4 regions of the Methylobacterium sp. CM6246 genome follow, and region 1 is predicted to be linked to each of the others. Evidence: riboswitches for the same ligand, from Rfam matches in the RefSeq annotation. Region 1 holds a riboswitch; each other region holds the start of a gene.

The links. Region 1 has a riboswitch for cobalamin ahead of ACYQPG_RS31415 (TonB-dependent siderophore receptor). Riboswitches for the same ligand answer to the same signal wherever they lie in the genome.
Positions count from the first base shown of each region.
Region 2: linked by a shared signal. The riboswitch ahead of ACYQPG_RS22775 (TonB-dependent receptor) and the one ahead of ACYQPG_RS31415 (TonB-dependent siderophore receptor) in region 1 are both predicted to bind cobalamin.
Region 3: linked by a shared signal. The riboswitch ahead of ACYQPG_RS18890 (TonB-dependent receptor) and the one ahead of ACYQPG_RS31415 (TonB-dependent siderophore receptor) in region 1 are both predicted to bind cobalamin.
Region 4: linked by a shared signal. The riboswitch ahead of ACYQPG_RS09790 (CbtB domain-containing protein) and the one ahead of ACYQPG_RS31415 (TonB-dependent siderophore receptor) in region 1 are both predicted to bind cobalamin.

Region 1 is NZ_JBTXKY010000003.1:246,132-253,922, reverse strand. It holds gene ACYQPG_RS31460 (SMI1/KNR4 family protein) at 1-41, opposite strand, end outside; gene ACYQPG_RS31455 (hypothetical protein) at 151-699, opposite strand; gene ACYQPG_RS31450 (hypothetical protein) at 792-962, opposite strand; gene ACYQPG_RS31445 (DUF2157 domain-containing protein) at 1,168-2,511, shown strand; gene ACYQPG_RS31440 (GDYXXLXY domain-containing protein) at 2,508-3,170, shown strand; gene ACYQPG_RS31435 (winged helix-turn-helix transcriptional regulator) at 3,341-3,718, opposite strand; gene ACYQPG_RS31430 (alpha/beta fold hydrolase) at 3,850-4,728, shown strand; gene ACYQPG_RS31425 (hypothetical protein) at 4,859-4,993, shown strand; gene ACYQPG_RS31420 (hypothetical protein) at 5,046-5,339, opposite strand; cobalamin riboswitch at 5,981-6,189, shown strand; gene ACYQPG_RS31415 (TonB-dependent siderophore receptor) at 6,243-7,791, shown strand, end outside.
Region 2 is NZ_JBTXKY010000001.1:4,704,627-4,712,417, reverse strand. It holds gene ACYQPG_RS22780 (HigA family addiction module antitoxin) at 356-715, opposite strand; cobalamin riboswitch at 977-1,172, shown strand; gene ACYQPG_RS22775 (TonB-dependent receptor) at 1,465-3,648, shown strand; gene ACYQPG_RS22770 (PepSY domain-containing protein) at 3,645-5,105, shown strand; gene ACYQPG_RS22765 (oxidoreductase) at 5,272-6,375, opposite strand; gene ACYQPG_RS22760 (TonB-dependent receptor) at 6,658-7,791, opposite strand, start outside.
Region 3 is NZ_JBTXKY010000001.1:3,882,587-3,890,377, forward strand. It holds gene ACYQPG_RS18875 (HdeD family acid-resistance protein) at 1-192, shown strand, start outside; gene ACYQPG_RS18880 (serine hydrolase domain-containing protein) at 251-1,480, opposite strand; gene ACYQPG_RS18885 (DMT family transporter) at 1,813-2,139, shown strand; gene ACYQPG_RS18890 (TonB-dependent receptor) at 2,187-4,211, opposite strand; cobalamin riboswitch at 4,452-4,649, opposite strand; gene ACYQPG_RS18895 (cell wall hydrolase) at 5,067-5,657, shown strand; gene ACYQPG_RS18900 (hypothetical protein) at 6,160-6,465, shown strand; partial or broken gene ACYQPG_RS18905 (transglycosylase SLT domain-containing protein) at 6,822-7,368, opposite strand; gene ACYQPG_RS18910 (hypothetical protein) at 7,328-7,791, opposite strand, start outside.
Region 4 is NZ_JBTXKY010000001.1:1,972,184-1,979,974, reverse strand. It holds gene ACYQPG_RS09805 (S10 family peptidase) at 1-1,065, shown strand, start outside; gene ACYQPG_RS09800 (coagulation factor 5 8 type domain-containing protein) at 1,069-2,424, opposite strand; gene ACYQPG_RS09795 (DUF4424 domain-containing protein) at 2,548-3,570, opposite strand; cobalamin riboswitch at 3,799-3,993, shown strand; gene ACYQPG_RS09790 (CbtB domain-containing protein) at 4,028-4,210, shown strand; gene ACYQPG_RS09785 (CbtA family protein) at 4,227-4,976, shown strand; gene ACYQPG_RS09780 (DUF1636 family protein) at 4,984-5,382, shown strand; gene cobW (cobalamin biosynthesis protein CobW) at 5,379-6,413, shown strand; gene cobN (cobaltochelatase subunit CobN) at 6,486-7,791, shown strand, end outside.

The DNA.
Region 1 (7,791 bases):
GGTGAAATTTCACCGCCGTATCGCCATTCGACATCGCTCATGGATGGTTTCTCTCGAGCGACCGCCGGACATGCAAACTGTAGCCGTCGATGTGACCCGCTTTCCGGTGGATGCCATTCGGCCGGGGAGAACGCCGTAGGCATGGCGGGTTCAGGAAGGATCGTCGGCGGTCCCGTCGACCGGGGCGGCCAGGCAATCGAGCACGGCCTCCACCGCGAATTGGGCGATCGACGAGCTCGGCACGACCCCGCAGCGGACGACGAGGAGTGCCGCGAGTGGCCCGAGATAGCGCTTGCGGACGCCGGCAAAGACGAGGATGCCCCCGAAGGTCTCGTCGATCGACGGACGGACGGCATTCACTCCCTCGAGCAGGACGGCAAGCACACGACGATAGCTTGCGACCAGACCATCGGCGTCCGAGCCGGACGGAAGCGCCGGACGCTCGACTTCGAGTTCGTGCATTCCCCCACGGCACTGCGCGATCGCGAGTCGGGCCAGCGAAACCATCTCGGACGCGGGCTCGTCGGGATGGTTGGCGATCAGTGCAAGCGCGACCTGGCTCTCGACGATCGTTCGGCGGAAGGTCAGGTCGCGCATCATGTCCGGCAGGCCGCGCGGACTGTTCGGAAAGCGTTCGTTCATCCCTTCGAGGATGGCGGCGGTCCGCGACCCGTGCGCGATCAGCAGCGGGAAGGTCACGTCTTGTCGGGTCTCGCCAGCAGGATCGCCGTCCGAACGGCCTGCCGTCTGATATGGTCGGACGCCTCGGGGTTCGCCATCTCCCGGGGGGGCTAGGCCTGCGTGGCCACGGCGACCGCCAGATCGACGCCGTAGCCTTCGCCCAGCATGAACAGCGTCGTCGTCGGATCGGCCATGAAGGTGTCCACGGCGGCACCGATGTCCTCGGCGGTCACGGCCTTGGACTTAAAGAGTTCGCCGACGGTCGGGTTCGTGCTGGCCATGGACGCACCGTAGCAGGCGCTGCGGATTGGGGAAGCTTCGCCGGCGGCGCGTCGACGGGGTCGACCGACCAGATCCATCAAGGCGATCCAATCCATTCAGTCGACGATAAGCATTATTCGATGTGCCGAAAGACGCATCGGATATCGGCAGCCGAGCTTTAAGGGTTCATCACTCAAGGTGTACGGCATTTCTTGAAGGCTGCCCATGCCGCTATCGTATTCCGCACGCCTGCGGCGCGATCTCCGCAATTGGCAGGAACGCGGCCTGATCCAGCCGGAGCAGGCGGAACGCATCGCAGCCCACGCCTTCGCGCCCCGCTGTTTCAACCACCTGCAGGCCGCGCTGGCTCTATGCATCCTCCTGCTTCTGGCCCCATCCATCATCGCGTTCGTGGCGGCGAACTGGTCCGTCATGTCGCCCGCGTCCCGGCTCGTAGTCCTGTTCCTCGTCAACGCCGCGGCCGTGTCGGGCACCTTCCTCGCCGCGCAGCGGCATGTCCGAGATCGGGCAGGTTCGACCGGCAGGCTCGTGGATGGGTTGGCGACGCTGTCCCTGGCCGTCGCGGCTGCCACGCTGGCCCTGGTCGAGCAGACCTTCCACGTGACTGCGGATCCCCTGCGCTTCGCCGGGACCATTGCCGCTCTCGGCATGGCGACGGCACTCGTCGCACGTTCGGGCGGCGCGGCCGTCGTCTCCTGCATCGCCCTCATTGTAGCCGACATCGGGTTTGGAGGGCTCGACCTCGCTACGCTGCGAGGGCACGCGCCCTCCGGAGCAGGGATCTGGTTCTGGACGGTGGGTCCGGCTCTGTTCCTCGCAAGCCTGTCCGGCTGGCTGCCGGCGCGACAGTCCACGCTCCTCCTGCTTCTGGTCGTGCTCGCCAACCACCTCGGAGGCGCGCCTGCGGGTCTGACGTTCCTCCTGCCGCCCGACCGGATCCTGACCGTCGCAGCGCTCGCTCTTGCCGTCGGCCACGTGCTGTCCCGCCTCGAAGCTCGAGGAGACGGGGCCTCGCGCGTCCGCGAAGGTGCGCATGCCCTGACGCGCGCGGCCGTTGGCCTCTGCCTGTTCGGCATCGTCATGGTATCCGTGCGCACGCTCGGCTTCGGCGTTGCGCGGCCGACCTTCGCGGCGGCCCTCGCCCTCGCCCTCGCTACGATCGCGATCGCGGCGTTCGTTCTGGCACGCTTCCGTCCGCCCACGAGGGCAGCATCTCCCACGGGCGATCTCCTCGTTCTCGCTGCGGCCGCACTGGCGCTTCTGGTCTGGCTCGTCGCCGGCGCAGGCCGGGAGGCTTCGACCTTCTGGACCATGTGGGGCGGCATCGTCCCGGCACTCATGCTCGTCGTGGCAGGCGACCTCGAAGACAGACGCGAGCTGTACGGCTGGGGGATGGCGCTCACCGCGGGCCTCACGATCGCCATGCTCGCCGCCTCCCGCAACCTCATCGCATTCTCGGGGAACCTGCTGCTCTGCGCCGTCCTCCTGAGCGTCGCGCTGGTGGCCTGCCGCTCGGCTGCCCGCCGCATCGCCGGGAGGGTCGCATGAAGAACCGGCTTCTCGGTCTCGCCTTCGCCGGCCTGCTGGCGATCCAAATCTCGCCATCGGCGATCCTGGCGTGGCAGCAGACGCAGCGGCTGAACGACGGGCGCCTGGTCCGATTGGCGGTCGAAACCCGAGACCCGCGAGACCTACTGCGCGGCGAGTACAGCGTGCTCGCCTACGAAATCGGTCGCCTTCAGGGGATCGGCGCCGGTACGACGCCGACTGGCTGCGACCTCGATGCCCACGAGACCTGCAGGCTCGAGGTCGGGCGAGACGTCTACATCCGGCTCTCGCCCGATGCCGACGGCGTGCACCGGGCGGATGAAGCGTCGTTCGAGGTCCCGGCCGGGGACGGTCCGTTCATCAAGGGCAGCCTAGGTTCCGCTTCGCTCGTGCGTCGAGGGGCTCCTCTCGGCACTCGGGCCAGGAGGGCCGGCGAGCCAACGGAGCCCGCCACCTGCCAGCTTTCGGTCTGTCTGACGGGTGTCGTGAACTACGGCATCGAGCGGTGGTACGGAGCGCAAGGCGTTCCGGCCAAACTCGATCGGACCGCACGCAGGGACGTTCTCGTCGAGGTGCGCGTGGCCGCGGACGGATCTGCGGTGATCGATGGCATCGCGGTAGCCGGTAAAGCCTTCGCCAGGACTGCCCGCCTCTGGTGAGGCTCCGCTTCCAGGATCTCTACGCGAGCTTCGGAGACTTCCTCCTCGGCGAGGTCCGGGGCAGCTTCGACGCGGGGTAGGTGCCGGGCACTCATCCCATGCCGGTCGGGCCGCGACCGGCCCATCCCGGCGACCGGGTCGATGTCGCCGCCCTGGCGCGACCCGAAGGATCACGACGCATCCGCGTTCCTGGCATCGTAGTCCCGCCTCGCCGCTTCGAGGTCGTCGAGATGCTTGATCGACCAGTCGTACACGGCCCCGAACGGAACCTGCAGCGTCCGTCCCAGCGGGGTGATCGAATACTCCACCGCGACTGGCGACGTGGCCAGGACCCGACGGGCGATGAGGCCATTGCGCTCGAGCCGTCGCAGCGCCTGCGCCAAGGCCTTGTGTGTGATGCCTTCCAGCCGACGCTTCATCTCGTTGAAGCGCGTAGGGTTGTCGCTGAGAATGGTTAGAATCATCACCGCCCATTTATTGGCGACCTGATCAAAGAAAGATCTTGCCGCGCAGTCGGCGAAGAAAACGTGATCGACGTCGGTCGCCAAGATATACTCCGATATACCTACGCACTAGCAGGTGCGTAATTGAGCGTAGCTATCCATCGTATATTTAGGGGCCAGCTTTGAAAAGCGATCGGCCGTGCATGTCGTGCGGCTCCAATGAATGGAAGCGGACGATGCCGACAGAACCGGACCTTTCACGGCGCAGCCTCCTCGGGTTCGCGCGCGGTGCGATTGCCATGGCGTCGTTGCCGGGCGCAGCGATCGCAGCGACGCCGTCGCCTGTAAAGCTATTTGCCACGGAGACCGGCAAGGGGCGCAACGTGATGTTGCTTCACGGTTGGACCGCGGACGGGGAGGACTGGAGCTGGCAGCTCCCCGTTCTGGAGGCCCGCTATCGCACCGTCACCGTCGACTTGCGCGGTCATGGTCGATCGGCGGTTCCGCCGTCCGGGCGCTATCTTCCTGCCGATTACGTCATGGATATCGAGGCGCTGATCGCAGGCAGGTACAAGGGCGAGCGGTGCATTCTGGTCGGCCATTCGATGGGCGGGCAGATCGCCGCCCGGCTGGCGGCCCGACGGCCCGACCTGATCGAGGCGGTGGTATCCATCGATGGATCCCTGGGCTTCGCGGAGGAAACCGCACCGCTGTTCCGCAAAGTCGCCCGCGACCTGCAAACCGGCGATCCTTCTATCGTCGCTCCGTCGCTATTCGAGAGCGTGTACGACACGGCGACGCCAGCTGCGCTCCGGCGCTGGCACGCTCGCCGCGTCCAAGGCATGCCGGCCCATGTCGTGCGGGAATCGTTCGGCCCGTTGTTCGTCGGATCCGATCAGGTCGGAACAGGCGCGCCAAGCGAGCGATTTCTGAGAACCGTCACGACGCCGTTCTACCACCTGTGTCGTGACCCGGCACAGGCTCGACGCATGCAGCCGTGGTTCTCCCACCCCGCTTCGAAGGTGGATTCCTGGGATCGTGCAGGGCACTGGATCATGCAGGATCGCCCGGACGAGGTGAATGCCGCGATCACGGCATGGATCGACGGAATCTGATCCAGGGCTGCGCAGTACGTGGTCGTTGCGTTCGGATGCAGAGAGCACCAGAAAGCTGATGCCCGTCTCGTCATTCCAGGGGCAGAAGGCGCGCCTTCGAACTGCAAGCAAGGTCCCTGGAACAGTAGACATGCTCGGACTCTACGACTGGGCGCAGTTCCATTTCCTGCGCTGGCGCTACCCGCCGCGACCCATGACCGGTCTCGGGGCGATACTCACGCCCGAGCAGCGGAAGCGCATCCTCGAGAGCAAGGCAGACGTTTGAGCCGATAGGATGGGGGATGGGCGCCGCGCATCCCGGCGGCGCCCGGTCCTTCTCAGTAGCCGACGTAGCCGCCGGCACCCTGGCCCGGACGTGCCACGCCGGAACCGGTGGCGGGCGGGGCGGCCTGCCGCGACGGCGCGACGACTTGCTGGTTCTTCGCCTGGCGGTTGGCCAGCGCCCGGCCGGCGGCGCAGCCCCCCATGGCGCCGATCACGCCGTGCCCGGCGTAGTGGCCGGCGATACCGCCGACGATCGCGCCCTTGATGCAGCCCTTCGCCTCGGCCGCCTGGCTGGCGACCATCAAGGTACCTGCCGCCAGAGCGGCCATTGCGACACGCGACATCATGATGTTCGTTTCCCGTGCGGCCTCATTACCGCGACAGCGATGTATGTATCGGCAGGCCGGATGTAAGACTACGTCAGACAAATTTAAGTGAATGCCGGCATCTTGAAGTTTGCATATTCCAGTTGTCGCCTGGAGCGGCAAATCACACGGCCGATCGCCGACGTGAACGATGCTTGAACGAGCTTCGATGGATCGCGCGGCGACTTCCGTTCGGCGCCTGACCATTCGGTCGATGCGGCTCCCCACCCGGCCGCGGGCGAACTACCGGTTTTTACCCGGATTCTGGTAATTTACCGGACGGCCGGTAAAAGCCGGTAATTCGGCTGCCCATCCACCATTCCGGGCAGTTCGCAGGCGCACCTCTTCCGATGTCGATTCCGGACGATCTAGCGGTCGAGTTCGGACGCTTGGTGCCTTCCGCGAAGGGTGGACAGCGGAAGTCGGGTCTACGCCCAGAAGCGGACCGTCGGCTTCGCGCCCATCCCGGTCATTCAGCCGGCTCGGACAAATTTTCGGAAGCGGACATCGACAGCGTCCCTTGAGCCGATCGCATAGGAACAGCCTTTGAGATCGTTCTGTCGCGCTACAGACACACTGCGACACAGAACCCATATCTCTTGTTGACGCGACCCAGCAACGCAGCTGATGGTGACGATGACGGTTCCCTTTGGGGATCAAAAGGGAACGCGGTGAGGATCAGTCCGTGAGGGTCGATCCGAAGCCGCGGCTGCCCCCGCAACTGTAAGCGGCGAGCCCTTCACCACCGACGTCACTGAGCCGCCTCGCTCGGGAAGACGGTGAAGGGCAACGACCCGCGAGCCAGGAGACCTGCCGTCAGTCGTGGTCACACGCGAAACGCGCTGGGCGGGGTGCCCCGGCGGGTGCGGAAGCATGCGCGTGCGTATGGCTTCGGCCTCGTTCGCGGTGACGTGCCACTGCCGTTGCCCGAGGCCGTCCGCTTTGTCCTGTTCCGCGTCGATCCCGATCCTGCCCGTGCTGGCGCTCGCCTGTGCGTTTCCCTCCCTTGCCAGCGCGCAGGCCGCACGGTCCGAAGAGGCCGCCGTGGTCCTCGACGCGCTCTCGGTCGAGGGTACCCTTACCGCCACGCCGACCTACCGGGTGCCGGAGCTCTACAGCGGCACCAAGACGATCACGCCCCGCTTCGACCTGCCGCAGCAGGTCGACGTGATCCCCCGGGAAGTCCTGATTGACACAGCCGCGACCCGCGTCGAGCGCGCGCTCGACTACGTGCCCGGGGTCGGAAAGCAGAACGATTTTGGCGCCCAGAACCTCGCCCTCTACTCCGTTCGGGGATTCGCAACCCAGGACATTTTCTTCAATGGCTTCAACATCGCCCGCGGCTACAATGGCGCCCCCGACACCCAGAACGTCCAGTCCATCGAGGTCCTGAAGGGCCCGGCCGGCGCCCTCTACGGTCGCAGCGATCCGGGCGGGACCGTCAACATCCTGACCAAGCAGCCCGTAGCCCGACCCTTCGTCGAGATGGGCACGCTATTCGGCAGCTTCGGCACAGCCCGCACCACGGTCGATGCCGGCGGCGCACTGAGCGAAGACGGCAGCGTGCTCTACCGCTTCAACGGCGTCCTCGCCCGCCAGGACAGCTTTCGCGACTTCGTCGGCGGCGACCGGGTGCTCTTGGCGCCCGTGGTGAGCTGGCAGGTCACGCCCGATACCAAGATTACGTTCGAGGCGCAGTACCTGCGCAACCGCCAGACCTTCGACCGGGGCACAGTCGCGGTGAACAACCGCCTCGGCCTCGTCCCGCGCTCGCGCTTCTTCGGCGAGCCGGGCGACGATTCCGTGTCCGAGAGCGCGCTCCTGCAGGTGCGGCTGGAGCACGCCTTAAACACCGACTGGCATTTGCGAGTTGCCACGCACCTCAACACCGGAAGCCTGACCGGCCTGCAGACCGGCGCGACCGGCATCCTCGACGACGGGCGTACGCTCTTGCGCGAGTTCCGCCGGCACGACTTCACCTGGGGCGTCGCCATCGGCCAGGCCGAACTCGTCGGGCGCTTCGAGACCGGGCCCATCGCTCACACCCTGCTGCTCGGCCTGGAGCACGAGCGCTACAACAGCACCGAGAACCTGCTGCGCTCGACCCCGCGCCTCGACCCCTTCGCCATAGACCTGTTCGACCCCATCTACGGGCAGGCCAAGCCTCCGTTCACGCGCCGCTACAGCGCCAGCGAGAACGTCGGCAACACGGCAATCTACCTCCAGGACCAGATCGCGCTCAGCCCGGAATGGAAGTTGCTGCTGGGCAACCGCACCGACTTCTACAACCAGACCTTCCGGGACAAGGTCGCGAACGAACGGACCGAGCAGGACCGCACCGGCTTCTCGCCCCGCGCCGGCCTCGTCTACCAGCCGCTGTCGTTCCTGGCGCTCTACGGCAACGTCGCCGCCTCGTTCCGCCCGAACACCGGCT
Region 2 (7,791 bases), on a different contig from region 1:
ATATGCATGATAATTTTGATCGCGATACAGCCTGAGCAAATGTCTCCGATGAAACACGATCAGGGTCGCGTGCGCGGTACTGTCCGATCTGGAGAATGCCGATCGCCTTGGCCCGTGACGACGAACGATATCAAGGCATGGGGACTGGTCCCCCTGCGATCGTCACCCGGTCCCGCGCGGAAACGCGCCGAGGTGTTTTCAGGAGCCGTCCATCATGCGTCGCAAAGCGGTGCGTCCCGGCCAAGAAGCGACGACAAGGCGTGGAAGCCCGACCAATGCGCGTTCACCCCGCGTCGCTCAGGGGAGATCCGGTAACGTTCCGGCATCCCGGAGAACCGGTCGCCACGAATTGAGCTCACCCAAACGCGAAGACGCGCTTGACGATTACCTGAGGCCTTTCGGTCGGGGTCTGGACGCCGGTCCGGCCCGCGAGTTCCCTCTCGACCTTCTGTTCGAGTTTCCGCGCGCGCGAGATATCGTAGTGGGTCTGCATCTCCATCAGCATCTCCATGCGGGCCCCGAACACCTTCTCGACCCGCAGAGCCAGTTCGGCCGTAAGAGCGATCTTCTCGTTCAAGAAGTCGGACAGCGTTTGGCGCGTCACGTTGAGCAGGCTGGCCGCAGCCATGACAGTTAGGTTACGCGGCTCAAGGATATTGCGGCGAACAAACCCGCCAGGATGACAGGGATTCCCTAATACATAGGATGAATTCATAATGATTCTCCTACCAGGTTTTGCAAATTTGGCGAATAAGCGATAGAACGAAAACCACTATTTTAGCCGATGCTCCGTCTTAAAACACCTCCGATTTCGGCTCGCAAATCTTACGTGACAGCTCAAAAAAAGTTCCTGAGTTGTCTAAAAGTAAAATAAGTAGATTTTAATTTGCATCGCGCGAGGCGATCGTGCGCCTGATCGCAGGCCGCCCACGCAGGGGGCCGGATATCCACACGCTTGACGTTCCACCGGCATACAGCCACGCTAGTCGGCGACGGTTCCCCTCGGGGATCAAAAGGGAACGCGGTGAGGGGCCTGCCCTGAAACCGCGGCTGTCCCCGCAACTGTGAGCGGCGAGTCCTTCACCACCACGTCACTGGGTCTCAAGCCCGGGAAGACGGTGCGAGGGCGGCGACCCGCGAGCCAGGAGACCTGCCGTCAGCCGTGGTCACACGCGAAACGCGTCAGGCGGGGTGTCCTGGCGGGTGTCGAGACGGCCGTGCGCGAGCGCGGTCGGCGAGGCCTCGTTCGCGGTGACGTGCCACAGCAAGCGCGCCCGCGTCCCGGTTCCCGATGCTTTCCCTTGTCGTGCCGATCCCGGCCGCGTTTGCACGCGGCCCGATCCTTCACCCGGGCCGCCGCGCGTGGACCGGACCGGATCAGACACGCATCCGCAATTGTAATGTTATTACATTGCTATTAGGGCATCTGAACCGGCGGCCGCCGCGCTCGGACCTATCCTCACCATGTCGCGATCCAAACTTCCTCGTCGCAGCCGGCGTAGACCGCTCTGCGGTGCCATGCTCACGCTCCTGGCAAGCCCGGCCGCAGCCCAGGAAACCGTGACCCTCGATCAGCTCTCCGTCGAGGGGGAGGGCGGCGTCAGCCTGACCCGCGCTGCACCGACCGGGCTGAACCTGCGCACGCCCGACCGGACCGCGAGCCGGCTCGGGCTGACGCCGCTGGAGACGCCGGCGAGCGTCGATATCGTGTCGGGCGAGAGCGCACGGCTGCGCGGCCAGGACACGATCGCCGAAGCCGTGACCCAGGACGCCACCGGCATCACCACGATCGCGGCGCCGGGCAACGGCAACGGCGCCTTCACGTCGCGCGGTTTCGCGGGCCCGAACTCGATCCAGCAGCTCTACGACGGCACACGCTTCTATGTCGGGGCCAACACGGTCACGTTCCCGTTCGACACCTGGAACGTCGAGCGTATCGAGGTGCTGCGCGGCCCGTCCTCGGTGCTCTACGGCGACGGCGCCATCGGCGGCGTGATCAACGTGGTGCCGAAGAAGCCGGTCTTCGTGCCGATCAACACCGCGCGCGCGGTGATCGGCACCGACGGCGTCGCGCGGCTGGCGCTGGATTCGGGCGGGGCGCTCGGGCGCGAGGAATTCGGCGACACCTTCGCGTACCGCCTCAACGTCAGCGGCAACCGCGCGGATGGCTGGATCCGGCCGGAGGGCGATTTCCGCAACCTCGCCGTCTCGGCCGCCCTGCTGTTCCAGCCGAGCCCGGACCTCGCCGTCACGGTGAGCCACGACCTCGGCTACCAGGAGCCGGCGCGCTACTGGGGCACGCCCCTGGTCGAGGGTAGGATCCCGGACCTGATCCGGTTCAACAACTACAACGTCCGCGACGCGAAGATTACCTGGTCGGATAACTGGACCCAGTTCAAGACCGAGTGGACGCCCTCGGACGACATCATCGTGCGCAATACGGCCTATCGGCTCACCAGCCGGCGGCATTGGCTCGATACCGAGCAATACACCTACAACCGCGGCACCGGGCTGGTCGACCGGGGCAGCTACACCGAGATCTACCACAGCCAGGAACAGGTCGGGAATCGCCTGGACGCGAGCGTCAAGGGCAACCTGTTCGGCCTGCCGAACGCGTTCGCGGTCGGGTTCGACGTGAACCACATCGACTTCCGCCACACGAACAATTTCACCTTCGACCAGACCACCAGCGTGCCGCTGATAGGCTATGATCCAGGATACTTCCCGCAGAACGGGCGGGCGCAGCCGGCCTACGCGACACAGACCAGCCAGGCCTCGGTCTTCGCCGAGGACCGGGTGATCCTGTCGGACAAGCTCTCGTTCCTCACCGGCGTGCGCCTGGACGTGCCGACGCTCCGTCGCGAGGATTTGCAGAGCGGATCGCAGTTCGAGAAAACCTATCAGGCGCTCGGCTACCGGTTCGGGCTGGTCTACAACCCGACGCCGGACAGCGCGCTCTACGCCCAGTACAGCTTCGCGACCGACCCGGTGAACAGCCTCATCACCCTGACGCAGTCGCTCTCAGGGTTCCAGCTCGCCACCGGCACGCAGGTTGAAATCGGCGCCAAGGGCCTCGCATTCGACGGCGCACTGGAATGGACGGTTGCCGGATACCGGATCGTCAAGGACAACCTGATCTCGACCGTGCCGGGTCAGCCGACCGTGTCGACCCAGGTCGGCCAGCAATCCTCGCAGGGCTTCGAGCTGGCGCTTGGCTGGCACCTCGCCCCGGGCTGGCGGCTGGACGGCAACCTCGCGCTCCTGCACGCGCAATACGATACGTTCAATCAGAGCGTGAACGGCGCGACCGTCTCGTATGCCGGCAACCAGCCGATCGACGTGCCCGAGCGGGTCGCCAATCTCTGGCTGACCTGGGACTTTGCCCGCGCCTGGACGGCACGCGTGGGGCTCCAGAACGTCGGCCAGGTCTACAGCGACTTCTCCAACACGGCCCGGCGCCCGGCCTACCACCTCGTCAACCTCGTGCTCGACCATCAGGTGACGGCGGATTCGCGCCTGAGCCTGCGGGTCTACAACCTGTTCGACAAGGTCTACGCGATCAGCGGCAACGCCGTGAACGGGGTCGGCACCAACTGGCTGCTCGGCCGGCCGCGCTCGATGGAAGTCGCCTACACGGTGACTTGGTGAGGCAGCGGGTCGGCAAAGCCGCGCGTCGCTGGCTGCTGCTGGTCCACCGCTGGGCCGGGATCGCCACGGCCCTGTTCTTCGCCCTGTGGATCGGCTCCGGACTGGTGATGCTCTACGTGCCGTTCCCGGCACTCACAGCGGCCGAGCGCCTCGCGCGCCTCGCCCCGATCGACTGGGAGACCGTCGCGGCCTCACCGGACACGGCCCTCGCCGCCGGCGGCCTCGCGAGCGTGCCGGCGGCGTTCGCCCTGGAGATGCGCGGCGATGAGCCGGTCTACCGGATCACAGGCCGCGACGGAGCGCGGGTGACCGTCTCGGGCCGTACCGGTGCGCGGCTCGGCCCGGTCGATGCGGAGGCGGCCTTGCGGCTCACCGCCGGGGATCGGCCGGATGCCCGCGTCGATCCGGTCGAGCGGGACCAGTGGACCGTGACCGCTCGCTACGACCCGCTCCGGCCGTTCCACAAGGTCGTCTTCGAAGACCCGGAGGCGACCGAGCTCTACGTCTCCGCGGTAACCGGGGAGATCGCCCTCGACACGACCCGGTTCGAGCGGGCCTGGAACAGGCTCGGTTCGGTGCCGCACTGGATCTACCTGACGCCGCTGCGCGCCCGGGCGGAGCTGTGGCGTGCGGTGCTGCTCTGGCTCTCCGGATTCGCCGCCCTCGGGGCGGTCAGCGGCTTGGTCGTCGGGATCTGGCGCCTGCGCCTGCGCCGCCGCTATGCGCACGGCGCCGTCACGCCCTATCGCGGGCTGGCGCGCTGGCACCACCTGTTCGGCTTGGCGGGCGGGCTGGGGCTCGGGGCGTTCATCCTGAGCGGCTGGATCTCCATGAACCCGAACCGCTGGTTCGCATCGAGCGCGCCGCCGACCGCGCTGCGCAGCGCCTACGCTGGAACGCCGGGACCGCTCGGGCTCGATGTCGGGCGGCTGCGCGATCTCGCCGGCCCGGACACCCGGTCGCTGCGCTTCACCACGGTCGGCGGTCGCTGGTGGGTGGTCGCCGAGGCTGTGGACGGCCCCCGCGCTGTCGCACCGGACGGCGGCCCCGGTCCGGACGCGGCGGCCCTGGCCGCCGCCGCCGCGGACGCGATCCCCATGGGACATCTACGGGCAGCGGGCCTGCTCGGGGCGTACGATGCCTACTGGTATCCGCATGGGGTGGACCCGCGTCCCCTGCCGGTTCTGCGCCTGCGCTTCGACGATCCGGACGCAACCTGGCTCCATATCGACCCGCGCGACGGCACCATCCTGCAGCGCCTCGACCGCTCGGGTCGCATCAACCGTTGGCTGTTCGATGCGCCCCACCGCCTCGACTTCCCGTTTCTGAGCGGACGGGCCGCCCTGCGCGACGCGGCGCAGTGGCTCCTGAACCTGCTCGCCGCCGGGATCGCGGTCACCGGGATCGTCGCGGGCTGGCGGCGCCTCGGCCGGACTGTTTCGACGCGGGCTCGCTGAGCGGAATGGGGCAGCTCTTGGCAACCGCCCCGGCAGTCCAGGGCCGCGGAGCGGAGCCTGGATGACGGGGCGGTTGCTCGGTGGACGGCTGCCTAACGCTCTGCCGCCTCGAAGAACCGCGTCCAGGTGAACCGCCGCGACTTGCGTTCGCCTGCGCCCTTCGACCTCAGACGTGTGGCGATGCCAGGTCATCCTCCGCGAACTGGGACGCGGATCGCTCCTCCGGCACGAGCGGCAGCGCCACCGTCGTCCCGGTCCGCGCCGAGGTCAAAGCCGCGTCGATGCAGGCCATCACCTGGAGGGCCTCCAGCGCCGGCGTATGGTCGGCGGCGCCCCGGGAGATCCCGTGAGCCACGTCTTGGTAGAACCGGCGCTGGTCCCCGGCCAATGCGGGCAGGCGCCTCACGCTGCCGCGCCCGTCATGGACCGCGATCCCGTCCGGATCCTGGCCCCAACCCGGGGCGCCCGGAGCCATGCCGGCGAGAAGCTGCTGCTCCTGTCCGTCGAGGTGTTGCTTGACGAGGCTGCCGCCCTCGCCGTGGACGACGAAACGGGGCGATCCACCGGCGACCACCATGCTGGCGTGCAGGACCACGCGCACGTCCGGATAGTCCAGCACCACGTGGGCCCAATCGTCGGACAGCGCACCTTTGCGCAGCCGAGCCAGGTTCGCGGTCACCCGGTCCGGCAGACCGAAGAGCTGGAGCGCCTGGTCGACGAGGTGCGGGCCGAGATCGTACCAGATCCCGCTTCCCGGTCCGGCCCCCTCCCGCCACCGGTCACGGACGCCGGGGCGGAACCGGTCGAAATGCGATTCGAAATGCCGGACCTTGCCGATGACCCCGTCCGCGATGGCGGTTCGGACGCTGAGGAAGTCGCTGTCCCAGCGCCGGTTGTGGAACACCGACAGCCTCCGGCCATGGCGGCGCGCCAGCGCGACCAGGCTGCGCGCCTCGGCGAGGTCGAGGGTGAAGGGCTTGTCGATGACGACGTGCTTGCCGGCCGCCAGGGCGATCCGAGCCAGGGGCGCGTGCGTGTCATTGGGGGATGCGATGACCACGAGATCGACGCTGTCCGAGGCGGCGACCGCACCGGGATCGGCGATGACGCGCATACCGGAAAGGTCGGCCTGGACCTTGGCCTTATCCCGCGAAGCGACCAATCGGAGGTCGAGCGCCGGAACTGCACGGATCAGCGGCGCGTGGAAGGTCTTGCCGGCATAGCCGTAGCCGATCAGGCCGACTCGGATCGGTGCAGTCGCGCTCGCCATGCAGGTGTCGTCCGGTCGGAATCATCGGGGCCACGCGCTTATAGCCCCGCGGCCGACACCGGTTCACCACTTCCGGAGCGCGAAACCTCCGATGCTGTCCAGACGGAGGCCACCGTGAGCTTCCTTCATCGTCATCACGCGCGCAACGAAGCGACCCAGGGCGGCGCGGCACGTCCGAGGATGGCGCCTTACTGGGTCGCGTCGCTGCACTCGCGCAGACGGAGGCGCTCGCAGGCCATCGCGTGAAACCATATCCGGTGCGGCCGGCGTCTCAGCCCGCCCTCAGAACCGCGCGGTCAGGAACAATCGCACGTTCCGCCCCGGCAGCAGGATCTCGTCCTTCTTGAACGAGGTCGAGTTGCGGATGTCGGCGTCGAGCAGGTTCCGGCCCTGGACCCCGAGGGTGATCGCGCTCGCCCCGTAGACCGCCGGATCGACCGCCTTGGTGTAGCTCAGCTCGGCGCGCAGATCGTCGTAGCCGGGGGTGGGGGTCTCGAAAAGGGCGGTCGCCTGGTGGTCGAAGGCATGGAGCAGGTTCACCCGGGCGAACCAGCCATCGGCCCGCAGGTAGACGCCGCCGCCGAGCCGGTAGGGCGGGATGCGCGGCACGTTGGTACCGTTGTCGAACTGCGCGCGCACGAAGTCGAATTGGGCCTCGATGCCGGCGAAGCCGTTGCCGACTGGCAGGATGTCGTACTGGCCGATGATCTCGGCACCGTAGAAGGTGGCGTTCTGCTGCTGGTAGACGATCTGCCGATTCTCGGTGCCGGTGCCGCAGGACGCGAAGTCGTCGTCGCAGGCGAGCCCGGTGAAGTTGCGGTAGATGAAGCCCGTGTAGCGCGTGTAGTAGCCGGTGGCGTCGAGGCGCAGCGGACCCTCGGCCCGGCGGATGCTGGCCTCCACGGTTCGGGCGCGTTCCTTCTTGAGGTCCGGGTTGCCGATCTCGAAGGTCGCGGTGGCGTCGTGCGGCCCCTGCGAGAACAGCTCGTAGCCGGTGGGTCCGCGCTCGACATAGGAGCCGTTGAGGCTCGCCACGAAGCCGAGGGGCAGGTCCTGCAGGGCGCCGATGCTGGCGCTCTTCGGGGCGAAGCGCCGGGTCCGGGCGTACTGGAACGGATCCTGCCCGTCGACCGGGGCGTAGTCCGCGGGGAACTGCGCCGCGATGCTTGACAATCGGTCCACCTCGTAGCGGCCGGCCGCCTGCAGCCGCGTGCCGGGGCGCAGCTCCAGCTCCTCGAACAGGTAGACCGCGTTGGCCCGGGATTCGGTCTTGGGCAGGAACGATTCGAGCTGGGTGTTGATCACCCGCCGGTCCGACTGGAAGCCGAGCGCCCCGGTCAGCACGCCGAACGGAGTCTCGACCGGGACGTGCTGGAGTTCCAGCCGCCCCTCGGCCTCGCGGTTCTTGAAGATCGC
Region 3 (7,791 bases), on a different contig from region 1:
ACCCCCGGTCTGGTGCTCGATTACACGCGCGCGCTCAGCGCCCTCGTCGACCCGGCCACACCGGTGACCTCCATCGCCTGGGCCAATGTGGGCCGCCGGTTCGTCCGCAACGGGCGGTTCGGGTCCCTGACCCGGTTGTTCCACCTCGCCTGGCGCCGGCGCGCATCAGGCTCGGGTCAGACCGAGGCCTGACTGAGGGCCTTCCGGGTCCCCCTGCCCTCCGGGCCGCCGATAGGGTGGCGCGCCCGGGTCAACGGGCCGTGCGGCGGGCAGCGAGATCGCGGGCGATGGCCTGCATCACCGACAATGTGTCGACCTCATCCTGCTCGGCGCCGTGGTCGCTGAGCTTCACGATCACGGTCCCAGTCTCGCGGTCGACGTAGACGTACTGGCCGTAGACGCCGATCGCCGAGATGTCGCTGTCGTCGCCCCCGGGGGCATGCCACCACTGGGCCGAATACTGCCAGCCATCGACCGCCCGGCGGGCCGGCGTCTCGATCCGGTCGATCCAGCGAGCCGGGATGATGCGGTTCTGGCCCGCCAAGCCCTGGTCGGCCACCAGAAGCCCAAGGCGGGCGAAGTCGCGGGGCGTGGCGTTGATGCAGCAGAACGCCTTCTCGATCCCGCCGGCCCGGTCGAGATTCCAGGTCGCGTCGGCCTGGGCGCCCATCGGCTTCCAGATCCGCTCGGAGAGGAGGTTCGCCAGGGGCTTGCCCTCGACCCGCGCCAGGATCAGGCCGAGCAACTCGGTGTCGATGCTGCGGTAGCGGCCCTGGCTGCCGGGCTTGAACGCCAGATGGGCGTTGTCGCGGACGAAGGCAGTGATGTCGCGCGTCAGGTACATCCCGGCGGTGCCGGTCAGCGGATGCTGCGGGTCGTAGTTCTCCGGCACGGCGATCCCGCTCGTCATGTCGAGGAGGTCGCGCACGGTGATCTGGCCGAAGACCGCGCCGTGGCGCAGTTCGGGCAGCAGGGCCGAGACCCGGTCGGTCTCCGCGAGCTTGCCGCCCGCCACCGCGGTGGCGACCAGCAGCGACACGATCGACTTCGCCACCGACCAGGACGGGAACAGCGTCGCCGGTCCTGTGCCCGGCCGCTGCCATTCGTGGATCAGGACGCCGTCCTGCACCACCAGGAAGGCGTTGGTGTGCGTCTCCGCCAGCATCGTCGCGAGCGGAACCGTCCGGCCCTTCCAGGAGACGCGCTCCAGGATCGGGCTCGGCCGGAACGCCAGGTCGCGGGCCCGTTCGGGCGCCTGCACCACCCGGCTGGGGAACCAGGGGCCGATCGCGGACGGCTCGATGACCGCCAGGGCTGCCAGCGTGACCGGATTCGGGACGTTGATCAGTGCGGTGGCGGTCCAGGCGCAGCCCGCCGCCACGCCGCCGCCGGCCGCGGCGATCAGGCCCCAGCGCATGCCCCGCTGGCGGCCCGGACGGGGGCGGGCCGAAGCTTCCGGGATCGCGGGCGACGCAGTCATGGTGGATTGGTATCGCTCTGGATCGGCACTGTCGTGGCGCCGTCGATCGGGGCCTTGGCACGGGCGGCGACCATGATGAGGAGGCGTTAACGAAGGGCCAACCCGGTCGGACGTCGAATTCGGCGCTCAGCCGCGCGTGCCTAGTGCGGAGGATTCGAAAATCTTCATCGATTCGACGGAAAAGGGCTCCCGAACGCCGGCGGCACCTTATGGGAGGAGGCTGCCGCGCACAAACTGCAACCCACCGTCCTCCCCTGATCGTCCTTGCCGATCCGAAGAACCGATTTTCACTTGAGACTGGCTCCGCGCCTGCACAAAAGGTCTTCCGCGCGATGAACCCTTTCCTGATCCTCGGGCTCGCGATCGGCGCGGAGGTCACCGCCACCCTGGCGCTGAAGGCCGCCGACGGCCTGACCAAGCCGGGCCCCACCCTGATCGTGGCGGTCGGCTACGGCACCGCCCTATGGCTGATGTCGAGCAGCATGGACATGCTGCCGATCGGGGTGGTCTACGCGATCTGGTCCGGGGTCGGCATGATCGGCGCCGCACTCGGCGGCGCGTGGCTGTACGGCGAGGCGATCAGCCCGACCATGCTAGTGGGGATCGCGATCATCGCGGTGGGCGTGGCCATCCTGGCGTCCGGGCAGGGCCAGCACTGAGCCGGATCCCCTCCGGGCCCCGGGGTCGCGCTCAGAATCGGCCGCGCTCAGAACCGGCCCGCGATGGTGAGGCGCACGGCCGTGGGCTCGGCCGGGTGGAACACGCGGTCGGTCAGGCCCTCGGCGGGCTCCCCGGGCAGGCGCGAGACGTAGGCGTAGGTGATCTGGTCGGACTTGCTGTTGGTCAGGTTCAGCACGTCGAGGGAGACGCTGACCCCGTTCTCGAAGGCGTAGCCGACCCGGCCGTTGAACAGGGCGGTCGGGCGCGAGCGGATGGAATTGTCCTCGATCAGCGGGCGCGGCCCGAAATACCGGAACCGCAGGGAGCCGAACCAGCCGAGCGGCGCGCCGAAGGTGATGCCGGCCGACGCGATGGTGGTAGGCGCCTCCGGCACCCGGGTGCCGACCGGGTCGGAATCGGAGAACCGGGCGTTGGTGATCGTCAGATCGCCCTCCAGCGACAGGAACGGCGTCAGCGCGTAGCGGTTCGTCCACTCGACGCCGAAGCGCCGGGTCGGGCGGCTCGGCTCCGTGGTGCCGGTGTCGCCCTGGAACAGGTTTTCGGACGCGAAGTCGAGCCGGAACAAGGCGAGGCTGGTCTCCAGCCCGGCGATCGAGCGGTTGCGCAGCCCGACCTCGTAGCCGGTCGAGGGCACCAGGAACGGCGCGCGGCCGATGTTGAACAGGGGGCTTGCCGGATCGACCGTGGCAGTCACCCCGCGCACGTCGTTCGAGTGGAAGCCGCCGCCGTAATTCACGTAGAACTCGGTGTCGAACCACGGTCCGAGGGTCAGGCCGAGCTTAGGATTGACGATGCCGTCGCGGGCCCGGCCCGAATTGGCCGGCGTGTCCGAGGCGACGCGGGCATCATAGCCGTCGGCGCGGAAGCCGAGGCTGGTGCGCAGCCAGTCGGTCCAGCGCACCCGGTTGTCGAAATAGAAGGCCCCGCTCGTCTCCAGCACCCGATCGTCGAGCACGCCCGAGCGGTATTGCCGGTTCGTCGTGTTGAACAGCCCGACCCGGATGCTGTCGGTCCGGGTCTGCACGCCGACCTCGTTCTCCATCGGACGCCCGAACAACGCGCCCTGGAAGATGTGCAGCGCCTCGCCGCCGCCGATGATGCGCTGGTCGAGCTGGTGGAACTGGTCGCCCGCGACGGGGTCGTTGAGGACATAAGTGAAGTCGTTGAACAGGTTGAGCTGCGAGCGGATCACGTAGGCCGAGGCCCGGGTCACGCCTGTGTCGTCGGTGCTGCTGAAGCGGCCGGACAGCGAGAGGCGGCTCGTATCCCCGCCATCCGTGGGGTTGATCGTGCCGTATCGGCCGATCAGCCCCTGAGCGACGGCCCGCTCGGGGATCTGGTTGGTGGCGGTCCAGCGGCTGGCATAGGCCATGCCCGTGACCGAGAAGCCGTCGAGCGCCGTGCCCTGGCTGTAGCGGGCGACGGTGCTGATCTTGCGCAGGGCGTCCGGGACCACCCACGGACCGTCGTAGACCTGTGCGTCGGCCGCGACCAGGAGGTTGCCGTCCCCGATCGGGGTCGAGGCGATGGTGAGCGCGCGCTTGTAGCCGAAGCTGCCGATGGCGGTGAGCGCGAGGTTTTTCTGGACGGTGTCGAGATAGTCGATCCGCACCGAGCCGGCGGAGGCGAAATCGCCGTCGCGTACGAAGTACGGCCCCTTGTGGAACTCCACCGCGCCGACGAGTTCGGGGATCAGGAAGTTGATGTCGGCATAGCCCTGCCCGTGGGCGTGGGTGCGCATGTTGAGCGGCATGCCGTCCAGGAACAGGGCGATGTCGGTACCGTGGTCGAGGTTGAAGCCGCGCAGGAAGAACTGGTTGGCCTTCCCCTCCCCGCTATGCTGGGTGACGATCAGGCCCGGCACCGCCTCCAGCACCTCGCCGGGACGCGTCACCGGCCGGCTGTTGAGCTGGGCGCCCGTGATCACCCCCGCGCTGGCGGAAGCCACGGGCAGGAGCGGGCCGCCGATGCCGGTCACGCCGCTGACATAGCCCGCACTCGCGGCGGCACCGCCCCGCGGGGCCCCGGAAGGCTCTGCGGTGACCGAGATCTCGTCGAGCGTCGCCTCGGTGTCCTGGCTCGGCCGGGATCCGTCCCGGGCGGAGGCCGCCGGGGGCAGCAGCGCCAGGGCCGTCAGCACGGCCAGTTTCGAGAGCGTCAAGCGCGGCACAGGACGGGACACGGGACCTCGGGCGACGGCAGTGGCACGTCACCGCGAACGAGGCCGCGCCGACCGCGCTCGCGCGGGCGTCCCGGCACCCGCCAGGACACCCCGCCCAGCGCGTTTCGCGTGTGACCACGACTGACGGCAGGTCTCCTGGCTCACGGGTCGCCGCCCTCTCGTCGTCTTCCCGGGCGAGGCGGCCCAGTGACGTGGTGACGAGAAGGCTCACCGCTTACAGTTGCGGGGGCAGCCGCGGATTCGGGGAAGACCCCTCACCGCGTTCCCTTTTGATCCCCGAAGGGAACCGTCCCGGCCACCTTCGAGCCAAGGCTTGGGTCCCGTCAACGTCCCGGCACCGGTTGGCGGCGTGTGTGTCTATCGGATGACACCGGGCCCTCGGCCGGCTCTCGTTCCAGCCGAACGAGGCCGCCGACCGGGGGACTCGTCCCTCCGATCCCGGACGGCTCCGGGCGATGCTACGCTAATGGTATCGCGAAGCTTTTCCGCCCGGACCTGCGGCTCCCGCTGCGGCTCCGGTCCGTCCCGCGAGGGGCCGCGTTCCAGGGCTGTCCGTGGTCCGCCAGCGCGGGCCGACCGGCGTTCGGGGCGATCCACGCATGCCGGCCCGCCACATCCTCGCCGCGAACGTGCACACAAGCTTGGCGCGTACAACGATCGAGAGTGGCGACGCCGGGCAGGGCGATCGCCCTGCCCCGAGGCCGGAGGACGGAGCGCTGATGCATGCAGGGTAGCGAGAGGATCAAGACCGTTTCGGGGCTGGTCGCGCTGGCGCTCGCCGGCGGCCTCGGTGCGTGCAACACCGCGTCACCCCTGACCACAGGATCGATCCCCGGCCGCAAGCCGTCGATGGTGGTCACCGACGCCGAGCGCGACTGCCTCGGCCGGGCCATGTATTTCGAATCGAACCGCAGCGACGAATCCGGTCTGCTGGCCGTCGGCACCGTGGTCATGAACCGGATGGAGGCCGCGATCTTCCCGGGCGGCATCTGTGCGGTGGTCGGGCAGCCCGGGCAGTTCGCCCCCGGCGTCCTGACCAAGCCGATGCAGGACCGCGACCTCCAAAAGGTGGCGGATGCCGCCGACGCGGTGCTGGCGGGCGAGCGTCACCCGAAGGTCGGGAAGGCGATGTATTTCCACACGGCCGGCCACCACTTCCCGTACACGAACATGCACTACGTGGCCGTAGCCGGCGGCAATGCCTTCTACGAGAAGCGCAACTCCCGCGCCGCCAAGGCGGAAACGCCGGCGCCCGCCGCCCTGCCCCCGACGGTGTCGAGCTACGCGGCCGGCCCGGCTGCGCCGACGCGTTAGCGCTGCGCACAACGATCCGAACGGCCTTGCCGGATCCGGATCGCGCTTCCGGCGCGGGTCCCTCCCCTTGCCGCAAGCCTGCGCCCCGGCACCACCCGCTCGCAGCGCGTGTCCATCCCGCTGCGAGCGTGGCCGCCCGCGACCACGCGGGCCGGCGGAAGCCGCCGCAAGCCATACATCGGGACGCGGCTCCCGACAGGGACGCGGATCGACCGGCATAGAACGAGGCGGTGCTGTCGATCGCACCATCTTGACCGGTCATGGCAGATGAAGTGACATCGCGCGCGGCGGTAAATCTGTTGATTGGCTCCGTGACCCGCGGAGGCGAGATTTACATCGACGGGCGACGCCTTAGCTTGTCGGTTAGAACTACCCACGAATCACGGATCTGCCGCCGATGATTGCCCACAGGGTAGCGCTCGCTGGTGCGGTCCTCATTCTGAGCATCGCACCGGCAGCCTCTCAGTTGCGCCGCCCGATGACCTGTACGGAGGACGTCTCGGTGGGGCTCGACGCGGCCCCCGGCCCCGAGGGTGCAAAGCCTCAGCCGCACCGGGCGCGGACCTTCTCGTTGGTCTCCGGCGGCGGCTTGCTGACCGTCCTCTCCGCCGGGCGGTCCGACTATTACGAATGTCAGGTGGCGTCGCCGCGCTTGAATGAACGGACCCCGCGCAACGCGATCAAGTGCCAGAACGGCGTATATTTTCTTCTGATCGACCTAAACAAGCTGAACTTCGTCGAGGCGCAGCTCAATCCGGAGGATCGCGGCGAGATCAAGATGAGCTACGGAAGCTGCAAGATCCTCTGACTGCGCTCAATCCATCCGGATCAGGATGTAGGCCGAGACCGCGATGACCGCGATGGTCACCGCGAACAGCAGAAGCGTCCTGGCGAACGCGCCGTCGGGCGGGTCTGGTGCGTCGTTCATCATGCTCTCCCAGCCCCGGAAGGATGGTGGCGTTTGCCGTCTTGCTCAACGTATGAGCGGCCAATAGGCAGCATCCGCATAGAGTGGTCGGTAATCTGCGCTGTTGGCACTGAAGAAACCGTTCCTCGTCTGCATCTCTCGCCGCCTAGCCGGAAGGGACGTGGCATGCCTCGAGGGGATCGGCGCCGGCCACCGTGATCGAGCGTGCCCGCGGCCGCCCCCGGTCGAAGGGTGCATCACCGGTAGAACTGCGTCGCCGCCGGGGTCCATTGCCTGAATCCGGTCGCGACCATGTTGGCGACCACCCGGCAGATATACTGTTTCTGCGCCGCATTGTTGTTCGGCCCGGCATGGTAGCGCGCCACCGCCATCGTCCAGCTGCCCTCTCGCTTCTTGAACTCTTGGAGGAATTGGGTGGCGTACTGGACGTTCGCGAGCCGGTCGATCATGGCCTCGACCGAGCCGAGCTTGCCGCCGTGATAGAGGTGGTTGATCTGCATGCAGCCGAGGTCGATCGGGCGGATGCCCTTGCTGCGCGCTTCCGTGAAGCGAGCGATCACGTCCCGCGGCCCCGTTCCGAAATAGGCGGTTCCGGCGAAGCTCATGGCGTAGGGTTGAAGGGAGCCGCGCTTGCTGATCCTCGGTCAGGCCGACGGCGTAGAGCACGCCCAGCGGCACGCAGTAGCGGGCGGAGGCGCGCGCCATCTCGGCCTCGCAGACATTCGCCACTGCCGTGACAACGCTAGAGATAAATGCCGCTCTCACGAAGACGTACCACTTCATCCGTCCGTTCCCTTTTGCGTCTGTTGCCCGCTTGGCGCTGCTCGTCCTGCTGCTGTCTGGTGCCCTCGTTGCCCGCGCGGGCCCCGTCGTTGAACGATGGCGACGCGTGAAATTGTGAGCCGTCCGACGCGGTCGATGCCTCGGCTGAACGCGCCTGCCCGACGATGCCCCCGGCTTGGTAGCTGCCGTGGCTCAGGAGGTCGGTATGGATCGCCGTATGCTCGCGCAGCAGCGTGGCGGTCTCCGACTGCGAGGCGCGCGGATGGGTTAAAAACTGGCCATTGGAGAGCTGCACCTCCAGGGTGACGACCCCGAGATCGTCCGGCCGAAGCCGGATCTTGAGGACGCGCAGCGGCCCGTCCGGGACGCCGCCAGCCGTCGGATCGGCATGGGTCCGGCCTTGCACGGCGGCCGCGGTCGCGC
Region 4 (7,791 bases), on a different contig from region 1:
CGGGCCGCGGACGGCAACGGCAAGAGTTACTGGAGCATCGACAGCGACGCCGCCACGCTCGCGGCCGTCATCGCCCGCTACCTGCGGGTCAACGACCGCATGGCGAGCCCGAAGTTCTTCGTCGGCGAGAGCTACGGTGGCTTCCGCGGGCCGCTGATCACCGAGAAGCTGCAGGAGGATATCGGTGTCGGCCTGTCCGGGCTGGTGCTGCTGTCGCCGGTGCTGGATTTCGGCTGGCTCGAGACGCCGCGGGCCAATCCCTGGGGCTACGTACTGAAGCTGCCGTCCCTGGCGGCCGGCGCCCTCGAACGGGCCGGCACGGCGCCGAGCCCGGCTTTGCTCGGCGATGCCGAGGCCTACGCCGTGGGCCCCTATCTCGCCGACCTGCTCAAGGGCCCCGGCGACAAGGCCGCCGTTGCGCGCATGACCGACAAGGTCGCGGCCTTCACCGGGTTCGACGCAGCCTTCGTGAAAGCGCAGGCGGCGCGCCTGTCCACCCGCAGCGTTCAGCGCGAGTTCGACCGGGCGGAGCAGCGCGTCACCAGCGCCTACGACACCGGCATCACGGGCTGGGACCCGAACCCGGACGCCGCACAATCGGGCTTCGAGGATCCCCAGCTCACCGCGCTCCAGGCGCCGCTGACCAGCGCGATGCTCGACCTCTACGCGCGCACGTTGAAGTGGCCGGTGCCGAATATGCGCTACGAGTTGCTGAACAACGCCGTGAACCGCGGTTGGACCTGGGGCTCGGGCCGGCAGGCCCCGGAGGCGCTATCGAACCTGAAGGGCGTGCTGGCGCTGGACGGCCGGCTCAGGGTGATGGTCGCCCACGGCTTCACCGATCTCGTAACGCCCTACTACGCCTCGAAGCTCCTGCTCGCGCAGGTGCCGGCCTACGGCGCCGGGCGGATCAGCCTCGCGGTCTACCCCGGCGGCCACATGTTCTACTCGCGGGACGATTCCCGGGCCGCGTTCAAGCGGGACGTCGAGCGCCTGTACCGGGATGCCGTACAGGTGCGCGGGGCGACCGCAGATCCCGTCGAGCACCGTGAGGACAAGCCCTGATCCTCAGGCGGCGTCGTCGAAGGCCAGCGCCTCGGCCGGGTACTCGATCATCATCCGGCGCTGCGCGTCGGTGTTCTGCCACGCGCCGACCTTGATATAGCGCTCCTCCAAGTCCCGGACCTCGATGACCCGGTCGATCGACGGAATACCCCGGAAGATCTGCGGCCAGTTGGACGCGAAGTAGAAGACCTGCTCGACCCGCTCGGACAGGTGGCAGATCGCCGGGCCGAAGGTCCCCAGGCCGAACACGAGGTAGCGGCCGTTCACCAAGGCCGTGACGTCGGCGATCAGCGACTCGCTCTGAGTCTCCACCGGCAATCCGAGACCCTGCGCATAGGCCTCGACCGCGGCGATCACCGGGTTCAGCCGGTTCTCGAAAACCAGCTTGATCGAGCGGATGCGGCCCTCGCCGAGCAGCCGGTCGATCACCATGCGGTAGAACGCGAAGGGCGGCTGGGGATAATGCGGGTCGACCCAGGTGCTGAAGATGTCGCCCGAGCGGATGTGGATCAGGAGCTGGTCGTCGGGCTTGGGCGGGACCGTCGCCGGCAGGCCGTTGAACAGGGGGCGGATCATCCCCTGGATGATCGCCCGTGAATCCGGCGGCGCGTCGAGGCTCACCTGCCGCTGGAACTGCATCGGATCGAAGAACAGGCCGGACAGGAAGTACCCGTCGGTCGGCAGCGGCTCGTCCGGAGGCAGGAAGGTGATGCCGTCACAAGTCAGCCGCTCGGTCAGGAAGATGACTTTGCTGCGGTCGAACTTCGGAACCGCCACGTATTTCAGGTTCAGCGCCTTCGCGACCGACAGGGCGATGATGTACTGGATCAAGCAGTTGCCGAAGGCGCCGTTCTGGAACACCGCCACGCCCACGAGGGCGCCGCTCGTGCGACCCGGATTGCTCTCCAGGGTATAGGCGGTGAAGGCGTTGGCGCCGGGCTTCTCGTTCAGGAGCGTCACGTCGAGGCCCAGCATGGCCCGCAGGGCGATCAGGTCGAACGCCGCCTCCTCGCACATGACCCGGACCGTGACGTTCGGCATCGAGGCCGGCATCGCGACGCGGACGGAACGCGTCCAGGCGCGCTCGTCGGCCTCAATGACGACCGTGCCGGCCTCCGACTCGACCGGACGGGACGCGATGCCCGGTGCGGACCAGGTCACGCCGTCCTGCGAGAACAGGATGGCGCCCTCCGCGACCGAACCGCCCTCCCCGCACGGGATCCCGACAACGGACCGGACCGGGAAGCGGCCGCCGAGGTCGAGGTCCAGCCAGGTCCTATCCGCCTCGACGACCCGCTGCGGGGCGCGGCCGGCCGCAAGATCGACGAGGGCGGATGTCGGGGCGTCTTCCGGGGCCATCGTGTCTCCGAGGCGGGCTGGACCAAATGCGCCGAGGTCGGGGCCGGAGGGCGCGCCCGGCGGTGCCCGTATCGAACCCGACGCGTCAAGCCCATGGGCGCACCGCGAGGGCGCCCGACTAGTTCATTCGCCCGTCTTGGTCTTGAGCAGCAGGATCTCGATATCGCGCTGCGGGACGAAGTCCCTCATCACCGTCTCATAGGTCGTCGGGCCGGTCTTCTTCACGTTGGCCCCGCAGAACGAGATCAGGGTCGTAGGATCCCCCTTGTCCACGACCAACTTGAACTGGCCGATCGGGCCGGCCCAGTTGCCGCCGGAGCTGATCACGTGGGAGAGGGACCGTTCGTAGGCCCGGAATGCCCGGCTGCCGTCGGCGCTCGACCGCCGGTACAGGGCCTGGGCCACCCGCTCGAAGGTCGGGTCCGTGCAATATCGGGTCGCGTAGTGCGCCTTCTGCGCCGGGTCGAGGTTCGGCCCGCCGTAGGACAGGCTCGCGAGACCGCCGAGGCTCGGGACGTAGCTCTGGCGCACCGCGATCTCGCGCCCGGCGGGAAAGACCTGCCGTCGCCAGAATTTCGACTTCAGTGTCCAGAGCGGGGCATCCGCGATCGTCCCGTCCTTGTGCTCCTGCCGCTCCAGGATGCCGGCCGCGATCAGGTCGCGCCGCTGGCGCTCGCCGAGGCGGCGCAGGGCCGCTTCCGTCGCCGTGATGGTTGGCACGAGCGGGATCCCCAGCGCCTTGAGCCGAGCGGTGATCTCCACGGGCGGTGTATCGCTCCGCATCAGGAACGCCCGCTGCTCGACCTGCGATTCGACGGGCTCGCCATCGACCGCGGACTGGAACTTCAGGAAGTTGTCGTGCGCCGGATCGGGGAGCGAAACCAGCATCTCGGAGTCGCCGGTAATGTCGGGCATTGGGAACGCGATCGTGGTCTCGATGTCGGAATCGGTCAGGTTGCGGAACCGATAGTCGATCTGCACGGCCTGCTCGGAGAGGTACAGATCCTCGGCCGCGAGGGCGATCGTGTCGGCCTTTTCCAGGACGAGCCCCCCGGCGATGAGCGCGGCGGTGCTGTCGTCGGACCGGACCGGAAGGGACGTGGCCGCCAGGACGACGAGGGCCAGCGACAAGGTACGCATCGACATCAACGCTCAAGGGTTCGAGAATCGGACATGGGCCGGAATCGTCCACGCCGGCCGTTACACGGCGCCGGTGCCGCGGGCCAAGCGCCGACGGCGGTCGCGGCGCGTCGAAGTCCGCCCCCCAATGCGTTTCGACACTCACGGCCACCGCCCGACCCGCATATCCGTGCCGTACCCCAAGAGTCCGAAACGATTCCGCCGGGCCTCCGTTGTGCGAGAGCTGTCATGCGTCTACAACGATGGCGTGACGGTGCCCCGGAGACGGGGTGAAAAGGGAATGCGGTGAGGGGTACGAACCTCGAAACCGCGGCTGCCCCCGCAACTGTGAGCGGCGAGCGTCTGCCAGTAGGCCACCGGAGCGATCCGGGAAGGCGGCAGGCGCGCCGAGCCGCGAGCCAGGAGACCTGCCGTCACGATGAGATCCCGCAATGCCGCCGGTGGGGCGGCTGGAGACATGTTGATGACCACCTCGACCCTCGCCCCCATCGCCACCGGCACCCGCGCCGGAGAGCGTCCGGTTGCCGTCGCGCTCGCGGCCTTCCTGGGCCTCGGCCTCTTGTTCATGGCGGGCTTCTCGCCGGCGATCGCGCTGCACAACGCCGCGCACGATTTCCGGCATACCCAGAACTTCCCCTGCCACTGACGCCCCTGGCGCAGGGATGATCATCCGGCTTCTGTCGGCGGCCCTGGCCGCCGGCTTCCTCGCGGCCGTCGTCGTGACCGGCCTCGAGTTGACGCTGACGTCGCCGCTGATCGTGGCGGCCGAGCGCTATGAGACCAAGCAGACGCACCAGGCCGAGCGCAGGCTCCCGATCATGTCGGCTCAGGTCGTGCTGGCTCATGCGGGGCACGATCATGGCACACCGGACGCCGCACCCGAGTGGCAGCCCGGCGAGGGGTTGCCCCGGATGGCCTTCACCGCTCTGGCGACGCTCGTGGGCGGGGTCGGCTACGCCCTCCTGCTCGGTGCGGTGATCTTGGCCTGCGGCCGTGAGCCGACGCGGCAGGTCGGTGTCGCGTTCGCGATCGCGGGCTTCGCCAGCGTCGCTCTGGCCCCGGGCCTGGGATTGCCGCCGGAATTGCCGGGCAGCGAGGCGGCACCGCTCGCCGCCCGTCAGGCCTGGTGGGTGATGACCGCCGCCGCCACCGGGATGGGCCTGTACCTGATCACGGTCCGGCGCTCGCTGATCGCGATCCTGGGCGGCCTCGTGCTGATCGTGGCGCCGCACGTCGCCGGTGCGCCGCAGGCTGCGGAGGTGTCCTCGGAGCTTCCCGCGGCACTTGCGGCGCAGTTCGCGGCACGCTCGCTGGCGATCAGCTTCGTGTTCTGGATGCTGATCGGCCTCGGCTTCGGCTGGGCCTGGCAGGCTTTCGGCCGTGGAAACGCACGCGGGACGGTGCATGCCTGAGGCCGTCATGCCTGAGACCGTCCTTTACGTTTGTACGACCTGCCGCCGCCCGGGCGACGATCCGGACGGGCCCCGGGCCGGCGCGCGCCTGCTCGAGGCCCTGCGCGCGCGCAACACGTCCGGGCAGCTGCGGATCGAGGGGGTCGAGTGCCTGTCGGTGTGCAAGCGGCCCTGTTCCGTGGCGGTCGCGTCCGAGACCCGCTGGACCTACGTCTACGGCGATATGGACCCGTCCGAGTCGGCGGCGACCATCCTGGACGGGCTGGCCGCCTACGCGGCGACGCCGGACGGCATCGTGCCCTGGCGGGAGCGCCCTGCCGCATTCAAGACCGGCGTGATCGCCCGCATCCCGCCCTTTCCCGATCCCCGCCCGCTTCCGGCCGGCACCTTGGAGGCTGCGGAATGACCATCGTGACCAAGATCCCCTGCACCATCGTCACCGGCTTCCTGGGGGCCGGCAAGACGACGCTGGTCCGCCACGTCATCGAGAACGCCAAGGGCCGCCGCCTGGCGATCCTGGTCAACGAGTTCGGTGATGTCGGCTTCGACAAGTCGTTCCTGGTCGCCTGCGGCGTCGAGGGCTGCACCGAGGACTCCATCGTGGAGCTGCCGAACGGCTGCATCTGCTGCACGGTCGCCGACGACTTCGTTCCGGCGCTCGAGAGCCTGCTCGGTCGCGCCGAGCCGCCGGAGCACATCCTGATCGAGACCTCCGGCCTCGCCCTGCCGAAGCCGCTGGTCCAGGCGTTCCAGTGGCCGGCCATCCGCTCGCGGGTCACCGTCGACGGCGTCGTCGCCGTGGTGGACGGGCCGGCCGTGGCCGCGGGCGCCTTCGCGGAGGATCCCGAGGCCCTGGCCGCCCAGCGCGCCGCCGACACGGCGGTCGACCACGACAACCCGCTGGAGGAGGTGTTCGAGGACCAGCTCCTCTGTGCCGACCTCGTCGTGCTCAACAAGTCCGACCTGCTCGACGCCGAGACCCGCGCCCGGGTTCGCGCCGAGGTCGAGGCTCACCTGCCCCGCGCCGTGAAGGTGGTGGAGACCGAGAACGGCGCCATCGACCCGCTGGTGCTGCTCGGGCTCGGCGCCGCGGCCGAGGACGACCTCGACGCCCGCCCCTCGCATCACGGCGACGGCGAGGACCACGACCACGACGACTTCGAGACCGTAGCCCTGCCGATCCGCCCGGCCGTCACGGCCGGCAACCTCGCGGCCCGCGTCGAGAAGGCTGCCGAGGCCGCGGGTGTGCTGCGGATCAAGGGCTTCGCCGAGGTCGAGGGCAAGGCCATGCGCCTCGTGGTGCAGGGCGTCGGCCGGCGCGTGGCCCACCATTTCGACCGGCCCTGGCGGGCGGGCGAGAACCGGGACGGTCGCCTGGTGGTGATCGGCCTGAAGGGCTTCGACCAGGGCGCCGTCGCCGCGGCGCTCGCGGGATGATCGCGATCGCGCGCGCTCCCTCGCTGAGACGCTGCGCGCGCGCCCGATCTGGCGGGGCCTAGGAAGCGCGCCATGCATCTCGTCCGCATCGATACGGTCTCCCTCGACGAGGGCGAGGCGGCGGTGGATCTCGGGCAGGAGCCGGGCGACCTCGTCGTGCTCTCGTTCACCGACAGCGACCTCGCGGGCATCGGGCAGGCCCATGCCAGCGAGCCCGGGCTGCCGAGCCTGCGGCTCGCAAAGCTCGCCAAGCTCCGGCACCCGATGTCGGTGGATCTCTACGTCGAGCGCGTGGTCGCCCGCGCGAAGCTCGTCGTGATCCGCTGCCTCGGCGGGTTGGATTACTGGCGCTACGGCATCGAGCGCTGTGCCGCCGCGGCGCGGGCGCACGGTGTCGTGCTGGCGGTGCTGCCGGGCGACGACCGGCCGGACCCGCGCCTTGCCGGCTTCTCCACCGACCCGGATCTGGCCGAACAGCTCGACCGCTATTTTCGCGCCGGCGGCCCGGAGAACCTGCGGCGGATGCTGGGCCTCCTGGCCGTCCGGTTCGGCGCGGGAGGCACGGTCGAGCCGCCTCAGCCGCTGCCGCGGGGGTTTCCCTGGTGCCCGGGCTGTGGCGCGCTGCCCCTGGGTGTCGCCGTCGCGGCGGCCGAGACGGCGGTGCCGCTGGCCGACATGCGGGCAACCAAGGCGCCCTTGGCCCTGCTCCTGGTCTACCGCTCCGCGGTGCTGGGCGGCGACACCGCGCCGTTCGTTACCCTGGTCGCGGCCCTGCGCGCCCGCGGGATCGGCGTCTTGCCGATGGCGGTGTCGAGCCTGAAGGAGCCGGAGGCGGCCCGGGCGGTGGCCGAGGCCGTGCGCGCCCGCAAACCGGATCTGGTGATCGCCGCCACCGCCTTCTCGGCGCGGGAGGACGGGATCGATTTCGTCCTCGACGGCGCCGATTGCCCGGTGCTTCAGGCCTACACGGTCGGCTCGCCCCAGGCGGCCTGGGAAGCCTCGGCGCGCGGCCTCGGGGCTGCGGACCTCGCGATGCAGGTCGCCCTGCCGGAATTCGATGGCCGACTCTCCGGCTTTCCGATCTCGTTCAAGGAAGAGGCCGCCGAGGTCGCCGGCTTCGCCGAGCGCCGGGCGGTTCCGTATCCGGCCGGCATCGAAGCCTTGGCCGAACGGGCGGCGGGTTGGCTGCGTCTCGCCGCCCTCCCCCGGGCCGAGCGGCGGGTGGCCGTCGTCCTGTCCGATTATCCCGCCCGTGGCGGCCGGGCCGGCTTCGCGGTCGGCCTAGACACGCCCGAAAGCGCCCGCGCGATTTTCTCTGATCTTGCCGGGTCGGGTTACGCGACCGGTTTGCCGCCCGAGCCGGCTGCACTGATGCAGG